One region of the Fodinicurvata sediminis DSM 21159 genome, then DNA from elsewhere that is predicted to be linked to it. Evidence: predicted binding sites of a transcription regulator. Region 1 holds the regulator's gene; each other region holds the start of a gene.

Region 1 (3,278 bases):
GGAAATACGTACACCGGAAGCTATCGCCATCCTTGCTGGCACGATTACCATGACGCCTGGAACTGTCAGCAGCGACATCTCGACAGATGGCAAGAGCCTTCTCGTCCATGGACTGGATGTTGCCGACGAACAGGAAACTGTAACCGGAATCAAGTCCCGCTATGAAAAACGGCTGAAGGACATTTTCGAATGATCGCGTATGCCACTTACTTCGGTTTCATAAGCATAGGCTTGGCCGTGCTGATGAATCTTCATCGCCTGATCGTCGGACCGGATTCCATCAACAGAATCCTGGCGTTGGATACCTTGACCATCAACACGATTGCCCTGTTCATCCTTTTCGGCATCTGGCAGGGATCGAGCACCAATTTCGAAGCTGCGCTGTTGTTTGCCATGGTCGGCTTCATTACCACGGTCGCCTTCTGCAAGTACCTCCTGCGTGGCGATATCATCGAATAGAAAAATGGGCGTGGCAATGGGCTTCCTGATTGAACTTCTGATATCCGCTATGATCGTGGTAGGCGGTGTCTTTGCGCTGGTTGGTTCGTTCGGCCTCAGCAAGCTTCCGGATCTGATGGCCCGCCTGCATGCGCCAACCAAGGCGACCACACTGGGCATCGGGGGCATGTTGATTGCTTCCATCCTCTATTTCGCTTTTGTTGAGCGAACACTTTCCGTTCACGAGTTGCTTATCACGATATTTCTCTTTCTTGTCGCACCGGTAACAGCCTATCTTGTCGCCAAGACCCATCTTCACAGAATCAGGGCGCGGCAGGATACGGACCAGTTCCAGTTGCCACCTCCTGCCGGTGCGGGCAAAGCTGGGTGGGCCACCTTTGAGAAAAGTGACAAGCACAGCCGGACCGAGATTCGATAAGCCGGTTCGGTTCGCTTGACGAATCACAAGAACAATACTAGAACATTGAGGAAGTTTACGATTCGTTCTTCTTGAAGCCATTGAAGCCGGAGGCCGCGATGCTCACCAAAAAGCAGCATGAACTCTTGCTTTTCCTGCATCGCCATCTGAATGAGCATGGCGTCTCCCCGTCCTTCGATGAAATGAAGGAAGCTCTTGGCTTGAAGTCCAAGTCGGGGATACATCGCCTCATCAGCGGCTTGGAAGAGCGCAATTTCATCCGACGCCTGCCTCATCGGGCACGGGCAATCGAAATACTGCGCCTGCCTGGTGAATTGAATGCAGCAAACGGGGGCTTTTCACCAAGTGTGATCGAAGGTGGGCGGCCGAACGCAAATGCCCCGGCCGAAGCTGCAGTCGATCCCGTCCTTGCTGCTGGATCGGAGGCTAGCGAGGCCGAAATTGCCTCTTTGCCGCTCTACGGCAAGATTGCAGCCGGCACGCCCATAGAAGCTTTGCGAGACCCCGACAGCTACACCGAGGTTCCCCAGACACTCCTGGGCCATGGTCAATACTATGCGCTTCAGGTTGAAGGCGATTCCATGATGGACGCCGGAATTCTAGATGGTGACACCGTTATAATTGAGGTTACGGATCAGGCAGCAAATGGTGAAATCGTTGTTGCCTTGGTGGATCGAGAGGAGGTCACCTTGAAGCGATTGCGTCAGCGCCAGGGAGCTATCGCCTTGGAACCTGCCAACGCGCAATATGAAACACGCCTCTTTCCACCTGACCGTGTCCAGATTCAGGGGCGCTTGGCCGGCTTGATCCGAAAATACTGATTATTCCGGGCGCTCTCCATAGGCCGTCCACGGCCTGTCGCCTTGCCACTGTCGGACTGTCAACTGATCTATTCCGTAATCACGCAGCCAAAATGCATGTCCTCCGTTTCGCCAAACATCGAGGCGGGTGATCAATAGTGACCGCTCTATTTGCTGCTGGCACATCACAGTCGGATTCTTGCTCGTAATAACCAGATCAGCAGACATGCAGTCTTCTGCCATGGCTTGAGCTTCCAGTGGGAAGGCAACCCTTTTGCCCTTCCTGTCGTACAGACATCCAATGTCATCGCAGGCCAACCATTCAGCAGTGCGCGTGCCTGCTTCAGGCCAGGCCAGAGGGTTGTGTTGAGCACGTCTTTCAAGCCATTGATCTGAAGAAAAGCGCGCCTTGCGACGATTGGACAAGGCCAAGAGACCCCCGGGGTCGGCTACAGCCATGACTTCCATGCTTTCCGAAATCATGATGTCTGGCGGATCATGGAATAGCGGCGTCGCCAAGCCAGCCAGAAAAACCGGAAATCCTGCGAAGCGCCAGTTTCTGCCCCAAAGGCACAGCCACAGGCCACCACCCACGCAGAGAGCAAGCCCCCAGCTTGGCATTTGCGGAACGAGCAGACGGGCCCCTGGAAGCGAGGAGATATACTCAGCCACATGTAGAACCAACTCCACCCCCTTGCCCATCAAGGGCAATACCTCGAAAGCCAAACCAAAGGGATAGGCAAGCAGAACCAGAAGCGCAGCCGGCATAATCCAGAAAGCCGTAAGCGGCACAGCCAGCAAATTTGCGAGCAGGCCATAGCTGGTCAAGGCATTGAAGTGATAGAGCGCGAAGGGTGCTGTGGCGATGGTTGCAATAACCGTCGTGATGGCGACACCTGAAAGATAATTCAGGGCGGTCGTGATGCGTCCTCGGCTCGTCTGGCCGTGATCCGAAAAAACCCGATGCTCTCGCAGGATCTCATAGCCCGCGACAAGCCCCGTCACCGCTGCAAAGGACATCTGAAAGCTTGCCCCGAGCAGGCTTTCAGGAGACAAGAACAACACAAGAAAGGCGGCCATGGCAACCAGCCTGAGAGTCAAAGCTGTCCGATCCAGCAATACAGCAACAAGGACAAGGGCCGTCATGATGAATGCGCGCTGGGTGGGAATGGTCGCACCGGCCAGAAAAAGATAACAGAAGGCGACCACAAGAGCTGATGCGGCAGCGATCTTCTTGGCAGGCAGGCGGAGCGCAATGGTTGGCCATAGACAAAGGAAGGCACGCAAGCCGAAGAATGCCGTCCCTGCAATCAGGCCAAGATGCAGACCAGAGATAGCCAACAGATGTGCAAGCCCTGAATGGCGCATTGCCTGATTTGTCTCCTCCGATATGGCACCCCGCAGTCCAGTCAAAAGCGCAGCCGTCACGGCCCCCGTCTGTCCAGGTAAACGCCGAATGGAAATGCCGGCTAGCCGGCGGCGATTTTCACTCCACCACTGAGCCCAGGCTTCGATAGGAGCTCTCCAGCTGTCCTGGCCTTTTTCCCCGACACGCTGCCCAATCGGATCAGGAGCTCCAAAAGTGAACCCAACCGCACCAA
Region 2 (3,278 bases), on a different contig from region 1:
GGTGTGGACAGGGCAACTCCGGCGCGTGCAGGCCGTCGACGATGGCGCCGTCGGGAACGAAATCCAGGGCTGCCACCGCCCGCTGCATGGCCAGAAGGCTGGCCTGCAGGATGTTGAACTGATCGATTTCGGAAACACTGGCCTGTCCGATGCCGAAATGACATCGTTCCTGTATGGCCGTGCACAGACTGGCCCGTCGCTGTGCCGTCAGTTTCTTGGAATCGTTGAGGTGCTGAAAGGTGGGTTCGGTAAGGTCTGCCGGTGTGATACACACGGCTGCCGCGACAACCGGCCCGGCCCAGGGGCCGCGTCCAGCCTCGTCGAGGCCGACAATTTGGCGGTTGTCGCGGGCTCCGAATTCTGTTTCGAATGAATAGTCGGGCATGGGGACAGACGCGGCGGCGCTGTCCGCGCGCGGCCTCAGGCCGCCATACCGTGTCCGTCGCTCCAGGCCTGAGTCTGCTTGCAGGAGGGGCAGATACGCTCGCCAGGCCAGGCCGAGCTGAAGCTCTGGGCGCACATCAGGCACTTGCGCTTCTTGGTCTCGTGCTGGCGATCGCTTTCGGGTTTCTTCACGCTTTCACTACGGTTCCGGGCCATCAGATCTTCCTGTCGTTTCAGCTTCTGTCTAACTGTCAATGTGACGAATTTATCGCATTCATATAAAGGAAGCTGATGCGTCATGGAACCTACATCTTGCAGCGCAGCAATGCGTTTACAGCATGGCGGGCTGCGAAAAGGCCTGATTCCGTGACGTAAGCTCCTAGAAAAGCTCGAATTGCCGTGGATCACGGGGCGCTCGGAAGCGGTTGCAATCCATGGAATTTTCCGTCCGATTCAGTTTCAGGCGCCGGGTCGCGGTCTCGAAACGCTGGCGGAGAAGATCGGCATAGACACCCCGGCCCTTCATCCGCGTGCCCCAACGGCTTTCATAGAGATGGCCGGCCCGGGTTTCCTTGACAAGTTTCAGGACGCGATTTTTTCGTTCCGGCATGTGCGTATCGAGCCAGTTCTCGAACAGTGCTCCCAACTCGTGAGGCAGGCGCAGCAGGACGTAACCGGCCCTGTCGGCACCGCGCTCGGCGGCAGCTTCGAGAATGGCCTCCAGTTCACTGTCATTCAGTCCCGGGATCATGGGCGCGGAAAGCACGGTGACGGGAATGCCGGCCTGGTTCAGCTTCTGAAGTGTCGCGAGCCGCTTCATCGGAGTCGCGGCCCGCGGTTCCAGATTGCGTGCCAGCTTGCCGTCCAGGGTAGTGATGGACAGGCAGACCCGAACGAGATTCTGCTGCGCAAGTTCCTGGAGCAGATCCAGATCGCGCAGGACCAGTGTGGATTTGGTGATCAACGTGACCGGGTGACGGGCCTGGAGCAGCACTTCCAGGACCCCGCGGGTGATGCGCAGCTTCCGCTCCACCGGCTGGTAGGGATCGGTGTTCGAGCCAAGCGCGATGACCTCTGGACGGTAGGAGGGCTTGGCCAGTTCCTGGCGCAGCAACTCGGCAGCGGCGTGCTTGGCGAAGATGCGGCTCTCGAAGTCCAGGCCCGGCGAAAGGCCAAGATAGGAATGGCTGGGACGCGCGAAGCAGTAGATACAGCCGTGCTCGCAGCCGCGATAGGGATTGAGTGAGCGGGAGAGCGGAACGTCGGGAGAATCATTGTGCGACAGGATGGATCGTGCCGCGTCGGCATAGACTATGGTTTGCAGTCCCGGCTCCTCTTCCTCCGGATCCCATCCGTCATGCTCTCGGTGACGGCTTTCCGGATCGAAGCGTCCTTCCGGGTTTCCGACAGCACCGCGGCCCTTGCGCGGACAGTCGGGGACTGTCGTGCCGCTTTCCGGTGGGGGGTCTGCTTCCGGTTGGAACTCTGCGCGTTTCCTCTCCATGCGGAAAGGATAGGCCATTAATAAGAACAAAACAAGAACATTATTGTTCCTGAAGAACTCTTGTTACGGCAGAGTCCTTGACCACCAGAAGGGGGCAAGCTTCGCCTGCAGAGCAGGCTGCCGGCGAAGCTTGTGGATTTCCTGCTAGCCGGCGCTGCCGAGACTCGAGTCGGCCTTGTCCTCTGTTCTGGACAGAACGGCATCGCTGGTCTGGAAGGCCTTGTCGACGCGTTCCGGCCAGGTGACCGGTTTATCCTGGTTGCGTTCGAATTCCCGGAGTGCTTCGCGCAATTCCTTCAGGGTCTCGTAGAGCTCGCGCTCATTGGGGGTCAGGTTTTCCATGGATCGAAGTGTCCTTCTGCCTTGAGATGCTGGCAGGCAGGTGGGTCTGATCGCGGGACGATCAAGGAGACTTCATGGGCCGGTTGCGTGGCAATTTCCGGACGAAAAAAATGCCGGGAACCAAAAGGTTCCCGGCAAGTTGAACAGGGAGGCTTCACGTCTGGGAGACGTAGGACCTTCTGCGCGAGGGGCGCGCCCGAAGGCCCTGGGTCCGGAAGGGATTCCGGACCAGAGACCGGCGCTGGCGCCGGGCTCTCAGGGATGCTGCGTCGCAACATCGTCTGACAAGAAAAATGGGATTTTCCCCCCTGATTGTCTATGCACAAACGAACAAATGGGCCATGCGACTGTCGCATAGCTACACCCCTGTTGCTCAAAGGCAACAGCAGTTCTCCGTTCACGTGGATTACAGACGTGACTCTGCAACCTGACGGAGCAGGAAATCCCGGAAAACCTCGATACGCTGAGTTCCGCGTAATTCCTCGGGATAGACGAAATAGGCATCGATCCGAGGGCCTTCCAGGTCCGGGAGAATCTGAACCAGGTCACTGTCCTCCTGGATCATGTACTCCGGCAGGCTGCCGATGCCAGCGCCCATGGTGATGGCCTGCATGATGGCGTAGATGTTGTTGACGGTCAGTGCCGGCCGTCGCATGCCCGTCGCCGTGCCGCTGCGCAGCAGCCAGTTGACGTCGGGAACCGGGGGCCGCGTGTCCTGGCCGTAGACAACCAGACGGTGCTTGTCCAGTTCCTCCACGCTTTGCGGCAAGCCATGCTTCTTAAGGTAGGCCGGCGCGGCATAGGCTTGGATATGGACGTTCAGCAGGTGGCGCTGGATCAGATCGCCCTGGCGCGGCGGTGACATGCGAATGGCGACGTCGGCCTCGCGCATGGACAGGTCGAGTTCCCGGTCATCCAGGATCAGATGCAGCTCGATGTCGGGATAGAGGTCCATGAAATGGCGCAGGCGCGGCGCCAACCAGGTGGACCCGAAAGCCACGGTGGTCGTGACCTTCAACAAGCCGCGCGGCCGGTCACGGCTCTCGGT
Region 3 (3,278 bases), on a different contig from region 1:
CGACACGCAGATGACCGCGCGTGTCAGGTAGTGCGTATGCCCGCACCGCCGGCAGCGCGCCTCCAGCTTCTGCGCGTCGGCCAGGTCGCCGACACGGATGTTCTCCTTCCAGCCGCTCACCAGAAGTCCTCCGCCGAGGGCACACGCGTATAGCTGATCTTTCCACCTACATGGCCGCCCTTGGGCGGGTTCCAGTGGCCCAGGCTGACCACGGTGCCGGCATAGCGGGCGTTCAGTTCGTCGATGGCCCGGCTGATGTCCTCCCAGCGCTGTCGGGCCCGGTCGTCGCGCAGCAGCAGGTCAAGCTGCCGTTCGCCAGCCGGCGACAGGTCATAGAGCGTCACGCCCACACGAAAGATCATCACGCCCCGTGGATAGGCCTGTTCCACCCGCTTCCAGAGTCCGGCCAGGGCGGAGAGGATGGCCTGGTCGTCGCGCACCACGGGCAGGTCCGTCTTGGCGAGCCAGGGGCCGCTTCGGGTCGACAGCCAGAGCCAGAGCCCGCCGGCATAGTAGTTCTCGCGCCTCAGGCGGCGCGCCGCCTTGGTGAGCAGAAGGCGGGAGATCTCGCGCGCGGCCGAGATCGTGCGCGAGCCCGGCGGCAGAACGCGGCCGTGGCCGAACATGCCGCGCGCGGCCGGCTGGGCCTGGATGTCATAGCCGTGCAGCGCGTACCACAGGCGCTCACCGGTCACATTGCCCCACAGCTTGCGCATCTGCTTGGGCTGCAGGGCATAGAGCTCTTCCGTGGTGAAGACGTCGGCGCGCTGAAGCCGGGCCCTCATGTTGCTGCCGACGCCCGGGATGTCGTTGAGCGGTACCGAGAACAGCGGATCCGGCATGTCGTTGGGATGCCAGATGGCAAGCCCATCGCCATAGCGGCCGTTGCCGTGCTTGCCTTCCTTGCAGGCGATCTTCGCCAGCTGCCGGTTGGCCGCAAAGCCGATGGAACAGGTAATCCAGGGCCCGATGTTGTCCCGGATCGCGGCCTTGATCCGGCGGGACAGGTCGATCGGATCCTCCCGGTCGGCCTGGTCGAGGCGACAGGTCAGCTCGTCGATGGACTTGGCCGCGTCGATGGGAATGACGGTCTCGATCTCCGAGAGCAGGGCATTGTGGGCCCGGCGGTACAGGTCCGGCTTCTGCGGCACCAACACAAGGCCGGGAGAGCACCGCCTGGCTTCCCGCACCGGCATGACATTCTTGACGCCCTGCGCCTTGGCTTCCCGTGAACAGGCGATCACCGTCGTCTGGTCGGTGCCATCGAAGGGCACGATACCCACGGGCCGGCCACGCAGGCGCCTGTCCGCCTGCTGCTCGACGGCCGCAAAGAAGCCGTCGAAATCCAGGTAGAGCCGCTCGATGGTCTCCGGTTTGCGCATGATGCTCTCTCCATGAATAGGAACAAATAGAGAACATTCATGTGCGCCCTTGAGTCAAGAGCTTCTCGTCAAGGCGCAGAACGCCGGGCGCCTGGCGGCGAGATACCCTGCATGGCCGCAAACGCCGCCGCCTGCTGTATCTCTGCGTGCGACATAATTTCAGACACCATGTGTGAGCTGCTGAGCTGCGTGTCACAGCACACCTCATAGGTAGGGATCTGATTCCCCGCCCTCTTGACGCCCGTCGATTGCAAGATGGAGACGTGCGCGACAAGGGCCGTGACCGGCCTACAGTTCAGTTGCTACTGCGCGCTTTCCAGTGCCTGGAGATAGGCATCCCGATCCGGCTTGTGCTTCAGCGCATCAGCCGGGTCATGCCGGCGGAATCGTAAATGTCACCGATCAGATCGTAGCAGGGCCCCCTTCGAAGGTTCGAGCGGGAGAAAGGCTCGACCGGGACCACCTACCCCTCACCCTTCGGCTGCGGCATGACGCCGGGCCCCTTGGCCAGGCGGTTCATGGCCAGGAAGGCCAGCACCGTGGCGATCGCCGACAGCACGGCTGCAATGGTGGAGATCGTGCGGTCGGGCGACAGGATGGTGACCAGCGCGATCACGATCAGCACCAGGCGCACACCCCAGTTGGTCATGTCGTTCTGGGAAAAGCGCCCCTGAAAGGCCAGGCTGAGCGCCAGGGTGGCCGCCACCACCAGCAGAAAGGCGGGGATCTGCGCCAGTCCGGGCACGGCCACCAGGTCCGGCTTTGTGAAGAGCGCGGCCATCATCACCATCAAGGGCATACAGAGCAGCAGCGCATACATCATCGTTCGGACAAAGGGCGCTTCGGCAATCCGCGAAGTCACGGCCGCCACCACCGAAGTGGGGGGCGAAAGCTCGCCGAACACGGCCACGAAAAAGGCGAAGAAATGCACCACCCAAGGGTCCATGCCCGCCTTGATCATGAAGGGGGCGATAACTACGGCGGTGATGATATAGGTCGGCGCCACCGGCAGGCCCATGCCCACCACATAGCCGAAGGCAAAGGCCACCAGGCCCATGACGGCCAGATTGACCCCCGCACCCTCCATCAGGATCACGCCCACCTTGGTCGGCACGCCGGTGATGGTGAAACTGGCCGTCAGAATGCCCAGCGTAGCGAGCAGGATCGTCAGATCCGCCGTGATGTTCGAAAAGGCCTCGACCAGCTTCAGGAAGGGGTGGCTGACCGTCTTGACCGAGAAATCACGCCGTCGGAACAGCCGGATGACGAAGGCCGCGGTCAACGCCACGAACAGCCCCAGGAAAATGTTCTGGGCCGAACTCATGGCCGCGTGGCGTTCGATCCCCATCAGGTAGATCAACCCCGCCACGGCCAGGAAATAGCTGGCGATGTTCGCCTTGTCCATGAAGCTCATGGGCCCGACATCGGGCACCACCGCGCGGTGCTGGTAGCGCATGCCCAACAGGTAGACCGCAAAGGCCACCCCGATGAAATAGACGATGGCCGGCACGAAGCCGCGGGCCACCACCTCGAAATAGCTCTCGCGCAGGTACTCCGCCATCAGGAAGGCGGCAATGCCCATCAGCGGCGGCATCAGCTGTCCGCCCAGGGACGACGCGGTCTCCACCGCCGCGGCCGTGGTGCGCGGGAAACCAGCCTTGATCAGGGCGGGAATCGTCGCCGTGCCGGTGGTCGCCGCGTTCGCCGCACCGGAGCCCGAAACGGCGGCCACGCCAAACGAACCGATCATGGCGGCCTGCGGCAACAGCCTGGGGGAGCGCGCCGCGATCCGCTCGGAGGCGCGCAGAATGGAATCGATACAGCCGAAGGCGCGCAGCACGGCCAGGACCAGGATGAACGAGCCGATGAGCGTCAGGCCCAGCTGGGCCAGCCGTT

What was found. The regulator LexA, encoded in region 1, represses DNA repair genes until DNA is damaged. The targets are predictions, from matches to a motif close to ATGTTCTANTTTGGTTC.
Region 2: G502_RS18735 (PA0069 family radical SAM protein) is a predicted target of LexA. The motif match lies at 1,913-1,929, and genes of this name have one in related genera.
Region 3: G502_RS0110935 (Y-family DNA polymerase) is a predicted target of LexA. The motif match lies at 1,403-1,419, and genes of this name have one in related genera.

What each region holds. Positions count from the first base shown of each region.
Region 1 is NZ_ATVH01000011.1:75,396-78,673, reverse strand. Features, by position in the region: gene G502_RS0101595 (Na+/H+ antiporter subunit E) at 1-193, shown strand, start outside; gene G502_RS0101590 (K+/H+ antiporter subunit F) at 190-459, shown strand; gene G502_RS0101585 (Na+/H+ antiporter subunit G) at 476-877, shown strand; gene lexA (transcriptional repressor LexA) at 976-1,698, shown strand; gene G502_RS18155 (ComEC/Rec2 family competence protein) at 1,699-3,278, opposite strand, start outside.
Region 2 is NZ_ATVH01000013.1:48,192-51,469, reverse strand. Features, by position in the region: gene rnhB (ribonuclease HII) at 1-385, opposite strand, end outside; gene G502_RS0105245 (hypothetical protein) at 421-600, opposite strand; gene G502_RS18735 (PA0069 family radical SAM protein) at 764-1,888, opposite strand; gene G502_RS0105235 (hypothetical protein) at 2,033-2,230, opposite strand; gene G502_RS0105230 (LysR family transcriptional regulator) at 2,637-3,278, opposite strand, start outside.
Region 3 is NZ_ATVH01000015.1:99,676-102,953, reverse strand. Features, by position in the region: gene G502_RS0110940 (hypothetical protein) at 1-120, opposite strand, end outside; gene G502_RS0110935 (Y-family DNA polymerase) at 117-1,382, opposite strand; gene G502_RS19775 (TRAP transporter permease) at 1,846-3,278, opposite strand, start outside.